DNA from 2 places in the Streptomyces sp. NPDC055243 genome. Region 1 is predicted to be linked to the other one. Evidence: riboswitches for the same ligand, from Rfam matches in the RefSeq annotation. Region 1 holds a riboswitch; the other holds the start of a gene.

What was found. A riboswitch is a leader RNA that binds a small molecule or an ion and turns the genes downstream of it on or off. The one in region 1 is predicted to bind cyclic di-AMP.
Region 2: linked by a shared signal. The riboswitch ahead of ACIGXX_RS37785 (M23 family metallopeptidase) and the one ahead of ACIGXX_RS42885 (NlpC/P60 family protein) in region 1 are both predicted to bind cyclic di-AMP.

Annotation. Positions count from the first base shown of each region.
Region 1 is NZ_JBITWR010000028.1:67,013-74,085, reverse strand. It holds gene ACIGXX_RS42900 (alpha/beta fold hydrolase) at 1-34, shown strand, start outside; gene ACIGXX_RS42895 (M23 family metallopeptidase) at 241-1,893, shown strand; gene ACIGXX_RS42890 (ATP-dependent DNA helicase) at 1,948-4,518, opposite strand; cyclic di-AMP (ydaO/yuaA leader) riboswitch at 4,772-4,929, shown strand; gene ACIGXX_RS42885 (NlpC/P60 family protein) at 4,937-6,133, shown strand; gene ACIGXX_RS42880 (hypothetical protein) at 6,283-6,636, opposite strand; gene ACIGXX_RS42875 (NlpC/P60 family protein) at 6,957-7,073, shown strand, end outside.
Region 2 is NZ_JBITWR010000019.1:157,725-164,797, reverse strand. It holds gene ACIGXX_RS37800 (GNAT family N-acetyltransferase) at 1-948, opposite strand, end outside; gene ACIGXX_RS37795 (HPr family phosphocarrier protein) at 1,161-1,442, shown strand; gene ACIGXX_RS37790 (GntR family transcriptional regulator) at 1,635-2,354, opposite strand; gene ACIGXX_RS37785 (M23 family metallopeptidase) at 2,561-3,361, opposite strand; cyclic di-AMP (ydaO/yuaA leader) riboswitch at 3,374-3,537, opposite strand; gene ACIGXX_RS37780 (pitrilysin family protein) at 3,736-5,121, opposite strand; gene ACIGXX_RS37775 (M16 family metallopeptidase) at 5,118-6,476, opposite strand; gene ACIGXX_RS37770 (DNA topoisomerase IV subunit A) at 6,690-7,073, shown strand, end outside.

The DNA of each region.
Region 1 (7,073 bases):
GACGGGCGCCGAGAACGGACAAACCGTGGCCTGAGGAGCAGCTCCCGCACCCCGCGACGCGGGAAATTTGTCGAACGGATCTCGAACGCAGGGCCAAAGCTGTGCCCGCCGTCCGCCGAAAGGCGGCCGAATGCCCGTTTCCTGAGAGCCGGAAACCTGCCGAAGATTGTCGCGCCCGCATACCGCCGGGTACAGTCGCCGCACTGCTCTGCCCCTGCTGCCGAGGCGAAAGAGAAGTTGGTGAACGACCGTCACCCGTCGGGGAGCTCAACACCCCCGGCCTCGGCACCCGCCGACCATGCGCCCTACGCGGCGTATGACCAGCAGAGCACCCAGCACGGCGCCTACACCGGTTACGACGGCTACTCCACGGGAAGCTTCGACACCACAGGCAGCTATGCGACGGCCGGTCCCGACACCGGAAGCTTTGCGTCCGACCCGCTCTTCGGCGACATGCCCGGCGGTCAGTACGACACCGGCCAGTGGTCCACCACGGGGACGCAGCAGACGCTGAACCACGACCCGTACGCCGCGCAGCACCAAGCCGCGTACGACACCAGTGGCTACGAGACCGGCAGCTACGACACCGGCGCCACGTGGTCGACCGGCGGCTATCAACACCTCTCCGCCGACATCCCGGCCCAGCCCGGTCCCGGCCTCGACGCCACTGGCCAGTGGGACACCGGCGCCTGGAACCAACCGCAGCAGCCGCAGCAGACCGGCCAGTGGGAGACCCAGGCCTTCGACACCGGCGCGTACGACGCGACCGCGTGGAACTCCGGCGGCCAGGACGCCGCGCAGGACATGTCGTACGGGGCCACCGGGACGCACGAGGCGTACGGCACCCCCGAGACGCACGAGGCACACGGGGTGCACGGGACGTACGAGGCTCAGGACACGCCCGGAGCGCCCGACACGTACGAGGCGCCGGAAACGTACGAGCATTCGCCGTACGACACCGGGTCCTACGCCTCCGATGCCTACGCCCCCGAATCCCACCCCACCGAGGTCTACCCCCAACCGGCTCCCGCCGAGCACGAGTTCACGCCCGACGAAGCTCCCGCCGATTCACTCGGTCCGGTCGAGCCGGTCGGCCGCGACACCGCCGGGGACGACGAGCCGCCGGTCATGGACCGTGCGCACGGCTCCCGCTCGCGGGCCCGCCGCCGCTCCCCCGCCAAGCGCTCCGCGCTCTTCACCGTCGCCGTGCCCTCCGCCTGCGTGATGGGCGTCGCGGGTATCGCCGCCGCGTCCGTGGGCGACTTCGGCGGCGGCGACGAGAAGGAGGCTCAGGCGGCATCGGTCCCGGACACGGCGTCGGTGCAGCCCTCCGCCGCCAACAACAAGCTCGACACGCAGCTGGCGAACCTCTCCGCGGACGCAGGTGACTTCGCCGACCGCGCGAGCCGCACCCAGGAGCGCATCGACCTCAAGGCGGAGAAGGTCGCCGCCGAGAAGAAGGCCGCCGAGGAAGCCGCGCGCAAGGAGCGTCTGCGCCCCAAGTTCGCGCTGCCGGTGAAGCAGCAGGGCCTGAGCGCGTACTACGGCCAGGCCGGCATCAACTGGATGTCCGCGCACTCCGGAATCGACTTCCCGGTGGCGTACGGCACCGAGGTCCTCGCCGCGACCGACGGCACCGTCTCCACGAAGTGGAACAGCGCCTACGGCAACATGGCGATCGTGACCGCCAAGGACGGCACGGAGACGTGGTACTGCCACCTCTCCACGCACAAGGTCTCCAGCGGCCCCGTCAAGGCGGGCGACCCCATCGCCTTCTCCGGGAACTCCGGCAACTCCACGGGACCGCACCTGCACTTCGAGGTGCGCCCCGGCGGCGGCTCGGCGATCGACCCGCTGCCGTGGCTGCGCAGCCACGGCCTCGACCCGACGTAACTCAAGCGCCGCCCGCGCGGCGACCCCGCACAACTCGGGCCGCCGCCTGCGGCGTTAGAGCTTCTCCACCGGCGCGTACCGCAGCAGGAGCCGCTTGGGCTTGGGCTCTCCGAAGTCCACCGTCGCCTCGGCGTTCGCGCCCGTGCCCTTCACCCCGACCACGGTTCCGAGGCCGAACTGGTCGTGCGTGACCCGGTCCCCGATCGCCAGCGCGACCACCGGCTTCTCCGTCGCACGGCGCGTGGCGAAGCCCTGCGCGCCCCCGGTGCGCGAGCGCGACGACGACAAGGAGGAGGCGATCCCGGCCGCGGGTCCGGAGGACGCCGGTGCGCCGACGGAACCCTTCCGCTTCCAGTCCAGGTGGGCCTCCGGGATCTCCTCCAGGAAGCGCGACGGCGGGTTGTAAGAGGGCTGTCCCCAGGCGCTGCGCATCGAGGACCGCGTGAGGTAGAGCCGCTCCCGCGCGCGCGTGATGCCCACGTACGCGAGGCGGCGCTCTTCCTCCAGCTCCTTGACCTGGCCGAGGGAACGCATGTGCGGGAAGACGCCGTCCTCCATGCCGGTCAGGAAGACGACCGGGAACTCGAGGCCCTTGGCGGTGTGCAGCGTCATCAGCGTGATGACTCCGGAGCCGTCGTCCTCCTCGTCGGGAATCTGGTCCGAGTCGGCGACGAGCGCGACCCGCTCCAGGAACTCGGAGAGGGTGCCCGACACGCCTGTGCCCGCGCCCGCGCCCGCTCCTGCGTCCGCGTCCTCGGTCTCCGCTGCACCTTCACCGGCTTCACCGGCCCCACCGGCCTCACCGGCGCCACCAGTGTCACCGACTTCACCGCTGTCCTGCTCGAACTCCAGAGCCACGGCGGCGAGTTCCTGGAGGTTCTCGATGCGCGTCTCGTCCTGCGGGTCGGTCGATGCCTGCAACTCGGCGAGATAGCCGGTCCGTTCGAGCACGGCCTCCAGGACGACGGCGGGACCCGCGCCCGACTCGACGACGGTCCGCAGCTCCTCCATCAGCACGTTGAACCGCTTGACGGCGTTCGCCGAGCGAGCCGCCATTCCGTACGCCTCGTCGACGCGCTTCAGCGCCTGCGGGAAGGAGATCTTCTCGCGCTGCGAGAGCGCGTCGATCATCGCCTCCGCGCGGTCGCCGATGCCCCTCTTGGGCACGTTCAGAATGCGCCGCAGCGGGACGGAGTCCTCCGGATTGGCGAGCACGCGCAGATACGCGAGGACGTCCCGGACCTCCTTGCGCTCGTAGAAGCGGACGCCGCCGACGACCTTGTACGGCAGGCCGACGCGGATGAAGATCTCTTCGAAGACACGGGACTGCGCGTTCGTCCGGTAGAAGATCGCGACGTCACCGGCCTTCGCGTCGCCCGCGTCGGTGAGCCGGTCGATCTCGTCGGCGACGAACTGCGCCTCGTCGTGCTCGGTGTCGGCGACGTAGCCGGTGATGCCCGCGCCCGCGCCCGCGTTGGTCCACAGGTTCTTCGGGCGGCGGCTTTCGTTGCGCTCGATGACGGCGTTGGCCGCGGTCAGGATCGTCTGCGTGGAGCGGTAGTTCTGCTCGAGGAGGATCGTCGTCGCGTTCGGATAGTCCTCCTCGAACTGGAGGATGTTGCGGATCGTGGCGCCGCGGAAGGCGTAGATCGACTGGTCCGCGTCACCCACGACGCACAGCTCGGCGGGTCCCTCGCCCTCGCTGCCCTCGCCGTCCGCGGGACCCACCAGCTCGCGCACCAGGGCGTACTGGGCGTGGTTGGTGTCCTGGTACTCGTCGACCATCACGTGGCGGAAGCGGCGGCGGTAATGCGCGGCTACGTCCGGGAACGCGCGGAACATGTTGACCGTCGTCATGATCAGGTCGTCGAAGTCGAGGGCGTTCGCCTCGCGCAGCCGCGACTGGTACATCGCGTACGCCTGGGCGAGCGTCTTCTCGAAGCCGTCGGCGGCCTGTCCCGCGAAGGTCTCCTCGTCGATCAGCTCGTTCTTCAGGTTCGAGATCTTGGCGCTGAAGGACTTCGGCGGGAACTTCTTCGGGTCGATGTCCAGGTCCCGGCAGACCAGGGCCATCAGCCGCTTGGAGTCGGCGGCGTCGTAGATCGAGAAGGAGGAGGTGAAGCCGATCGTCTTCGACTCGCGGCGCAGTATCCGCACGCACGCGCTATGGAACGTCGACACCCACATCGCGTTGGCCCGCGGCCCGACGAGCTGCTCGACGCGCTCCTTCATCTCGCCCGCGGCCTTGTTCGTGAACGTGATCGCCAGGATCTGCCCCGGGTGCACGTGCCGCTCGGCCAGGAGATACGCGATGCGGTGCGTCAGGACCCGGGTCTTGCCCGAGCCCGCGCCGGCGACGATGAGCAGCGGGGAGTGTGCGTGCACGACGGCCGCTCGCTGGTTCTCGTTCAGCCCGTCGAGCAGGGCCGCCGGGTCGATCACCGGGCGGGGGGCGCCGCCGCGGTAGTGCGCGTCCCGGGGTGTGGGCGCGTCGAACTTCCCGTCGAACAGATCATCCGGAACGGATTCCGGGGCACTGTCCTCGGGCGGCGGCGGGGGCTCCTCCTCCGAGGCCCGCGAGGGCTGGAGGTCCGCCAGGAAGCTGTCATCAAAGAGGCTGCTCATCGCCTCCCGAGTCTAGGCGGCCCCACTGACAACCCACCCCGGGTTCCGGCCACCTCACCCCGCCTACGCCCGCCTACGCCCCGCCCGCGGACGGTCACGCTCCGCCATGGCACGGCGTGCCCGCGTCAAGAGCTTCGTAAAGTAACGAAAACGTATCGGGCATATCGAACATCAACCTTCACACGGGCCACACGAATTGGCTAGGTTGCTGCCCGGGCCGCTCGCACTCCCACCGGCGAACCCCGCCGGGAACGGGTGGCCTCCGCCGAGTTCGATCTCCTCGGAGCCGGGGACCCACTTTGAACTTGGGGTGAATCGGTCCCGTACGAAGTACGGGACTGTAGGGCAACCTTCCGGAACCACCCGCCCGAACCCGACAGCTAACCCGGTAGGCGGTCTACGGAAGGAGTCGCCTCCCTTGGCGTCGCACCGCAAGCCGCGGACCCGCATGGCCGGCCTACGCGCCACTCCCGCCCTCGGCATCACGACGGCGGCCCTCACCTCCGTGGCCCTGCTGTCACAGAGCGCGCAGGCAGCACCGTCCGCTCCGCAGAAGCCCAGCCTCGAAGAGGTCCAGAAGAAGGTCGACGACCTCTACCACCAGGCGGGCGTCGCCACCCAGAAGTACAACTCGGCCAAGGAGCGCACCGACAAGCAGCGCAAGAAGGTCGACACACTCCTGGACGACGTGGCCAAGCGCACCGACAAGCTGAACGAGGCCCGCCAGGAGCTGGGCACGTTCGCCGCGGCCCAGTACCGCACCGGCGGCGTCTCCGAGACCGCCACGATGATGCTCGCCGACGACCCGCAGGGGTACTTCGACCAGAACCACCTGTCGGACCGGCTCACCGCGCGCCAGAAGAAGGCGGTCGACGACTACCAGACGCAGCAGGCGTCGGCTACGAAGCAGCGCACGAAGGCCGCCAAGAGCCTGGAGACGCTGAGCGACTCGCGGGACGACCTCAGGACGAGCAAGCAGACCGTCCAGAAGAAGCTGGGCCAGGCGCGCACGATGCTCTCGGAGCTGACCGCCGAGGAGAAGGCGCGGCTCGCGGCGATCGAGAAGAAGAAGGAAGAAGAGGCCAAGCGCAAGGCCGCCGAGCTGGCCCGCAAGCAGGAGGCCGAGGCGGAGGCCAAGCGCAAGGCGGCGGAAGAGGCGGCGGCCAAGGAGCGCGAGCAGAACAAGGAGACCCCGGACTCCGGCTCCGACACCGGCACGGGTTCCGGCTCCGGCTCCGGCTCCGGTGGCACGGACAGCGGTTACGCGACGAAGGCCGCGAAGGTGATCAACTTCGCGGAGGCGCAGATCGGCAAGCCGTACGTGTGGGGCGCCACCGGCCCCGACTCCTACGACTGCTCCGGGCTCACCCAGGACGCGTGGAAGGCCGCGGGGATCTCCCTGCCGCGTACGACGTGGGACCAGGTGAAGGTCGGCACGACCGTGAAGACCGCCGACGCCAAGCCGGGTGACCTGGTCTTCTTCTACGACGACATCAGCCACGTAGGGATCTACATCGGCGACGGCAAGATGATCCACGCCCCGAAGCCGGGCGCGAACGTCCGCGTCGAGTCGATCTACTACATGCCGATCCACAGCGTCGTGCGACCCGCGTAACCGTCACACACACGAGAAAACGGCCCTCCACGCGCGCGTGGAGGGCCGTTTTTCTGCGGCTCGGGTTCTGCGGCTCGGGTTCTGCGGCTCGGGTTCTGCGGCTCGGGTTCTGCGGGCCGGTTTCTACGGGCCGAGTTCTGCGGGCCGGGTCAGGTCCACAGCACCGCGATGAAGATGTTCACGACGGTCAGCAGCCCGACGGCGCCGAACATCGCCTTGTCCACCTTCTCCTCGTCCCGTTTCACGTAGACCAGCGCGAGGATCACGATCAGCACGGCCATCTTGATGCCGATCTTGACGTTGTTGACCGGGTTGTCGTCCGCCTGGTTGAGACCCACCAGGATCACGCCCGTGACGAGCATCGTCAGCGCGCCGTGCAGCATCGCCGGGTTGAAGCGGGCCGTGCCCTGGCCCATCTGCTTCATCTGGGTAAGGAAGCCGCCCAGGAGGGAGGCGATGCCGATGATGTGCAGGCCGACGAAGAGATGGGTGAGAACGTCCATGGTTCCGGAGCCTAGCCGGGGCCTTATCACCGCTCCGTAGCCAGGTGGGCCCCAAGCGGCGCATCGGTCACACGCGTACGCGAAGGGTCCTCGCCCGAGAGATCGAACAGCCACATACGGTCACCGTCTAGAACACTTGCGTCAGTTGTGCACAATCCGCCACCAAGCCGTGACGGCCAGGTTTAGCGTCCTTCGTCAGGTGACCGGCTCCCCACCGCCGCCCGGACCAGGGGCGGCAGTCGGACACCACCGCCGAGAATCCGGCGGCGGTCCGCTCCCCCTGTGCGGGCCGCCGCCGGACCCTTAAGGAGCCCCCCTTCGTGGCAGCGCACCGCAAGCCCAGACAGCGCTCGCTCAGTGGCCATACGGCCCGCACCGCCGCCACCATCGCCCTCGCGGGGGCCGCCACGGCCACCGCGTTCGACGGGACAGGACAC
Region 2 (7,073 bases), on a different contig from region 1:
CGCGTACCCGGCGGAGATCACGACGAGCCCGAGCACCCCGCGCTCCCCGCACTCCGCGACGGCCTGCGGCACCCGCTCGGCGGGCACGGTGACGACGGCGAGCTCGACGGGCTCGTCGATGTCCCGCACGGAGCGGTACGCGGGCACCCCGTCGACCTCGGCGCCCTTCCCCCCGGCGGCCTGCTCCCTCTCGTCGAACGCGCTGTTCACCGCGTACAGGCGTCCCGTGAAGCCCGCCTCGCGCAGATTCCGCAGCACGCTGCGCCCCACGCCGCCCGGCGTGCGCCCGACGCCGATCACGGCGACCGACTTCGGTGTGAGGAGGCGCTGGACCGACCGCGCCTCGGCGCGCTGCTCACGGGCCCGCATCACGGCGAGCGAACGGTCGGTGGGCTCCAGATCGAATTCGAGGCGGACGACGCCGTCCTCGAAGCTGCGCTGCTGCTGGTAGCCCGCATCCGTGAACACCTTGATCATCTTGGTGTTGGCGGGCAGCACCTCGGCGACGAACCGCCGGATGCCGCGCTCCCTGGCGACGGCGGCGATGTGTTCGAGAAGCGTGGAGGCGACGCCCCTGCCCTGGTGGGCGTCCTGCACGAGGAAGGCGACCTCGGCCTCGTCGGCGGGCGCGCTGGCGGACATACCGCGCGAGTCGATGCGGTCGAAGCGCACGGTGGCGATGAACTCGCCGCCCACGGTGGCCGCCAGACCCACCCGGTCCACCTGGTCGTGATGGGTGAAGCGGTGCACGTCCTTGGCGGACAGGCGGGGGTAGGGGGCGAAGAAGCGGTAGTACTTCGACTCGTCCGACACCTGCTCGTAGAAGCTGACCAGGCGCTCCGCGTCCTCGGCCGTGATCGGCCTGATCCGGGCGGTGCCTCCGTCACGCAGCACGACGTCGGCTTCCCAGTGGGAGGGGTATGCGTGCCGGTCCGACGGGGTCTGCATGGGGCCAGGGTACGGGTCGCGAAGGCGCCTTGGCCGGGGCACGCTAGGAGTCGTCGACGGCCGGGACACGGGACCACGTGGTGGAAGGACGTACGGTCTTCGGAGTACGGGCCGGTCGTCGGCCGGGTGCGGACAGATGTCCGGCGGAGCACCCGTGACGGCATGAGACACTGGTCTAGACAAGTGTGAGACACCTGGAAGGGCAGCAACACATGGCTGAGCGCCGCGTCAACGTCGGCTGGGCCGAGGGCCTTCACGCCCGACCCGCCTCCATCTTCGTCCGCGCGGCCACCGCCGCCGGCGTCCCCGTGACGATCGCCAAGGCTGACGGCAACCCCGTGAACGCCGCCTCCATGCTCGCGGTGCTCGGTCTGGGCGCGCAGGGCGGCGAGGAGATCGTGCTCGCCTCCGACGCCGAGGGCGCGGACGCCGCTCTCGACCGTCTGGCGAAGCTGGTCGCGGACGGCCTCGAGGAACTCCCCGAGACCGTCTAGTACGGACTGGTACTCATACGCCGAAGGGCCCGCCCGAAATAGGGGCGGGCCCTTCGGCGTTTCCGCGTCCGCTTACTGAATATCGACACCGGACGCAGCATCGGAACGCAGACTTCGGACGCTGAATTCACTGAATTTGGGCAGCAGAAGTAATCCCCACCGAATAGCACTTCTTTGTATACGGCGCCTCTGTTAATGCCGGAGGCCCACCGTGTTTACGGCATGTTGCGAATCCCTCACACGATCACGGTCGCGGCCGCGGCCCCGCTCTCCGCGAGCGGGAAGCGCGGGGAAACGCAGTCGGTGCGCCCCCGTCGCCCGCTCCGTGTGGGCCGCGGTGAGCGACCTGGCCCGCTCCGCGTCGCCGCGCGCGACCGCGTCGACGATCGCGGCGTGCTCCGCCCAGGCCTCCGCGGGCGAGGCCGACGTCTCGACGACGTACATCCAGGCGATCTTGTGCCGGAGCTGGGTGAGCAGCGACGTGAGGCCGGGGCTGCCGGACGACTGGGCGAGCGTCTCGTGGAACCAGCCGCCCAGGGAGCGCAGATCCTCGCTCTGGCCCCGCCTGGAGCGCTCCTGACCGAGCCTGACGAGGCCGCGCAGGACCTTCAGGTGCGCCTCAGTGCGGCGCTGAGCGGCACGGGCGGCGCCCAGCGGCTCCAGGAGCAAGCGGATCTCCAGGAGGTCGGCCGCCTCCTGCTCGGTGGGCTCCGCGACGCACGCGCCCGCGTGCCGTCGCGTGACGACGAAGCCCTCGGCCTCCAGGGTGCGCAGGGCCTCGCGCACGGGGACGCGGGAGACTCCGTAGCGGCGCGCGAGCAGTTCCTCGGTGAGCCGGCCACCCCGTTCGTAGACACCGGAGACGATGTCGTCCCGGATGGCCGTGCATACCGAGTGCGCCGGAATGCGCATGACCTGACCTCCGCCTTAATCCCCGCGAAACGCGGTCGATCGACGCCTGTTCAGCGACTCTATTGCAGAGCGGCTGAATTTCCGACGGGTGGCCGGAATCCATGGATACTTTTGGCCAAAGGCGATGCGGGAACGGCGAAAGCCCCGGCTCTCCATGAGCCGGGGCTTTCGGTGAATCGGGTGCGCGTCGCGCGAAACGCCTGGGGTCAGACGTTGACGCCGTGCGAGCGGAGGTACGAGACGGGGTCGATGTCCGTGCCGTACTCCTCGCCGGTGCGGGCCTCGAAGTGCAGGTGCGGGCCGCTGGAGTTGCCCGTGGAGCCGGAGAGGCCGATCTGCTGGCCCGGAGTGACCGCCTGGCCGACGGTGACACCGAGGGACGACATGTGGCCGTACTGGGTGTACGTGCCGTCGTTCATCTTGATGACCACGTTGTTGCCGTACGCGCCGCCCCAGCCGGCCTCGACGACGGTGCCGGAGCCGACCGCGTGGACCGAGGTGCCGGACGCGGCGTGGAAGTCGACGCCGGTGTGGCTGCCGGAGGACCACATGGCGCCGCCGGTCTGGTAGCCCGTGGAGATGGACGAGCCGGAGATCGGGGAGACGTAGGTGTTCAGGCGCTTGCGCTCGGCCTCGCGAGCGGCACGCTCCTTGGCCTCGCGCTCCTTCTTGGCCTTGGCCTTCGCCTCGGCCTCCGCCTTGCGCTTGGCCTCCTCGGCCTTCTTCTTGGCGGCCTCTTCGGCCTTCTTGGCGGCTGCGGCGTCGTCGGCGGCCTGCTGCTGGGCGGCGGCCTGCGCGTCGATGCTCTGGGCGAGCGAGTCGCCCACGGAAATCGCCTGGGTGAGGCCGGTGTGCTCAAGAGCCGCGTCGTCGGCGGCGAGCGCCGGAGCGGCCAGGCCTCCGATGACACCGGTGGTGGTGAGCGCGGCGACGCCCGCTACGTTCGCGGTCGTGCGCGTGAGGCGGCTCGGGCGACGGTGCTTCCCGGTGGCACGGGTGAACGCCATGAAGCGGCTGATCCTTTCCTTCCTTCTCGCCTACCGGGTTAGCTGACGGGTTCGGAGCAGGAAGGTCTCCTACGAGTCCCTCGCCTCTCGGCAAGGTTCCCGATTCACCCCAAGGGGACATGTGGGTCCCCGGCTCCCCTGGCTCGCGCCGTACGGGGACTCGGCGATGACTGTCCGGTGCCGCGGGTGCGACGTACTGCATGACGAACAGCCGGACCAGACGCTAAGCGGGGCGTCTTTCAAACGACAAACGGATCAGAGCTTTTGTAGCGCACGCCACAGGTCAGACACGTAACCTCCATACCAATTCGGACATATGGGGACCCCAGGAGCAATTTTCCGCCACTGGGGTCCCCATATGTCCTGACTGTCACTCAGCCCGTGACCACACTCACTTCACCGATGCCGAGCGCCCTGACGGGCTCCTCGATCTGCGCGGCGTCACCGACGAGCACCGTCACGAGCCGGTCCCCGGGGAAGGCGCTCACGACGGCTGCGGTGGCCTCCACGGTGCCGGTGGCGGCCAACTGGCGGTACAGCTGCGCCTGGAAGTCGTCCGGCAGGTGCTGCTCGACCTGGTCGGCCAGGGTGGCCGCGACGGACGCCGCCATCTCGTACTTGAGCGGGGCGACGCCCACCAGGTTCTGCACGGCGACGTCGCGCTCGGCGTCCGTGAGGCCGTCGGCCGCGAGGGTGCGCAGGACCTTCCACAGGTCGTCGAGGGCCGGACCGGTGGACTCGGTGTCCACGGAGCCGCTGATGGCCAGCATGGCGGCGCCCGTGCCGTCCGGAGCGGAACGCAGGACCTGGGCGAACGCCCGTACGCCGTAGGTGTATCCCTTCTCCTCGCGCAGGACGCGGTCCAGGCGCGAGGTGAGGGTGCCGCCCAGGCAGTACGTGCCGAGCACCTGCGCGGGCCACACGCGGTCGTGCCGGTCCGGTCCCACGCGGCCGATGAGCAGCTGCGTCTGGACCGCGCCGGGGCGGTCCACGATGACGACACGCCCGGTGTCGTCCGCGGTCACCGGGGGCACCGGACGCGGCTCGGCCGTGCCGCCCGTCCAGGCGCCGACGGTGTCGGCCAGGACGGCGTCCAGGTCCACGCCGGTCAGGTCGCCCACGACGACGGCGGTCGCCGTGGCGGGACGCACGTGCTTCTCGTAGAAGGTGCGCACCGCAGCCGAGTCGATGGCCGTGACCGTCTCCTCGGTGCCCTGACGGGGGCGCGACATGCGCGAGGTGGCCGGGAACAGCTGCCGGGAGAGCTCCTTGGCGGCGCGGCGCGCCGGGTTGGCGGCCTCGTGCGGGATCTCGTCCAGGCGGTTGCGTACGAGGCGTTCGATCTCGCTGTCCGCGAAGGCGGGGGCGCGCAGGGCGTCGGAGAGCAGGCCGAGCGCCTTGGGGAGGCGGGAGACCGGGACCTCCAGGGAGACGCGGACGCCGGGGTGGTCGGCGTGTGCGTCCATGCTGGCGCCGCAGCGGTCGAGTTCGGCGGCGAAGTCCTCGGCGGAGTGCTTGTCGGTGCCTTCGTTGAAGGCCCTCGCCATGATCGTGGCGACGCCGTCCAGGCCCGCGGGCTCGGCGTCGAGCGGCGCCTCCAGGTGGATCTCCACGGCGACGACCTGCTGGCCGGGGCGGTGGCAGCGCAGCACCGTGAGGCCGTTGTCCAGGGTGGCGCGCTCGGGCGCGGGGAAGGCCCACGGCCGTGCGGTGCCGGCCTGGGGCTGCGGGTGGAACTGCATCGTTGCGGCCTCGGTCACTTCGCCGCCTCCTCTTCTTCGTCCTCGTCGGTGGCTTCGGCGCCCTCGGGGGCGGCGATGGGCTCGTACACGAGCACCGCGCGGTTGTCGGGGCGCAGGCGGGCCGCCGCGGCCGCCTTGACCTCTTCCGCGGTGACGTCGAGGACGCGCCCGACGGCGGTCAGCGCGAGCTGCGGGTCGCCGAACAGGACGGCGTACCGGCACAGTTCGTCCGCGCGTCCCGCCACCGTGGAGAGCCGGTCGAGCCACTCGCGCTCCAGCTGGGCCTGGGCGCGCTCCATCTCCTCGGCGGTGGGGCCCTCTTCCGCGAAGCGGGCGAGCTCCTCGTCGACGGCCGCCTCGATGACGGGCACCTCGACGTCGCCGGACGTCTTCACGTCGAGCCAGCCGAGCGAGGGGGCTCCGGCGAGGCGCAGCAGGCCGAACCCGGCCGCCACGGCGGTGCGGTCGCGGCGCACGAGGCGGTTGTAGAGCCGGGAGGACTCACCGCTGCCGAGGACCGTGAGCGCCAGGTCGGCCGCGTCGCACGCGCGCGTGCCGTCCTCCGGGAGGCGGTAGGAGGCCATCAGGGCGCGGGCCGGTACCTCTTCCTCGACGACCTCGCGCAGCTCCTTGCCGATCGTGTCGGGCAGCGAGCCGTCGCGCGGCGGCTGCTTGCCGTCGTGCGAGGGGATGGACCCGAAGTACTTCTCGACCCAGGCCAGGGTCTCCTGGGGGTCGATGTCGCCGACGACCGACAGGACGGCGTTGTTGGGCGCGTAGTACGTACGGAAGAAGTTCCGCGCGTCCTCCAGCGTCGCCGCGTCCAGGTCGGCCATGGAGCCGATCGGGGTGTGGTGGTAGGGGTGGCCCTCGGGGTACGAGAGGGCGGTCAGCTTCTCGAAGGCCGTGCCGTACGGAACGTTGTCGTAGCGCTGGCGGCGCTCGTTCTTGACGACGTCCCGCTGGTTCTCCATGGATTCTTCGTCGAGCGCGGAGAGCAGCGAGCCCATCCGGTCGGCTTCGAGCCACAGGGCCAGCTCCAGCTGGTGTGTGGGCATCGTCTCGAAATAGTTGGTGCGCTCGAAGCTCGTGGTGCCGTTGAGCGAACCGCCCGCTCCCTGCACCAGCTCGAAGTGGCCGTTGCCGTGCACCTGCTTCGAGCCCTGGAACATGAGGTGCTCGAAGAGGTGAGCCAGGCCCGTACGGCCCTTGACCTCGTGGCGCGAACCGACGTCGTACCAGAGGCAGACCGCGGCGACCGGGGTCAGGTGGTCCTCGGAGAGCACCACGCGCAGGCCGTTGGCCAGCCGGTGCTCGGTCGCTGTCAGGCCGCCGGAGCCGGCCTCGGCTGTGGCCGTGTGACCCATGGGCATGTACGTCCCTTCGATCGCGAAAAGCTGGAAATTCTGCCAGTCGTGCCACTGTATGCAAGCGTGCTGACAACCGGTGAAGTTCCCGCTCCGCGCTCGGCGTAGTCGCGGCCGAAGACCGGGTCGTGGTCGGCGTTGTCAGTGGGACAGTCCACAATGGTCGGCGTCAGATCCCGTTGATGCCCTGGCAGACACCGTGAAGGAGCCGCAGCAGCGATGGCCCGCCGCAGCACGAAGACCCCGCCGCCCGATGAGTCGTTCGAGGAGAAGATCCTCGACATCGACGTCGTCGACGAGATGCAGGGCTCCTTCCTCGAGTACGCGTATTCGGTCATCTACTCGCGCGCCCTGCCGGACGCCCGCGACGGCATGAAGCCGGTGCACCGCCGCATCGTGTACCAAATGAACGAGATGGGCCTGCGCCCCGACCGCGGCTATGTGAAGTGCGCCCGCGTCGTCGGCGAGGTCATGGGTAAGTTGCACCCGCACGGCGACGCGTCGATCTACGACGCCCTCGTGCGCATGGCCCAGCCCTTCTCCATGCGCCTGCCCCTGGTGGACGGCCACGGAAACTTCGGCTCGCTCGGCAACGACGACCCG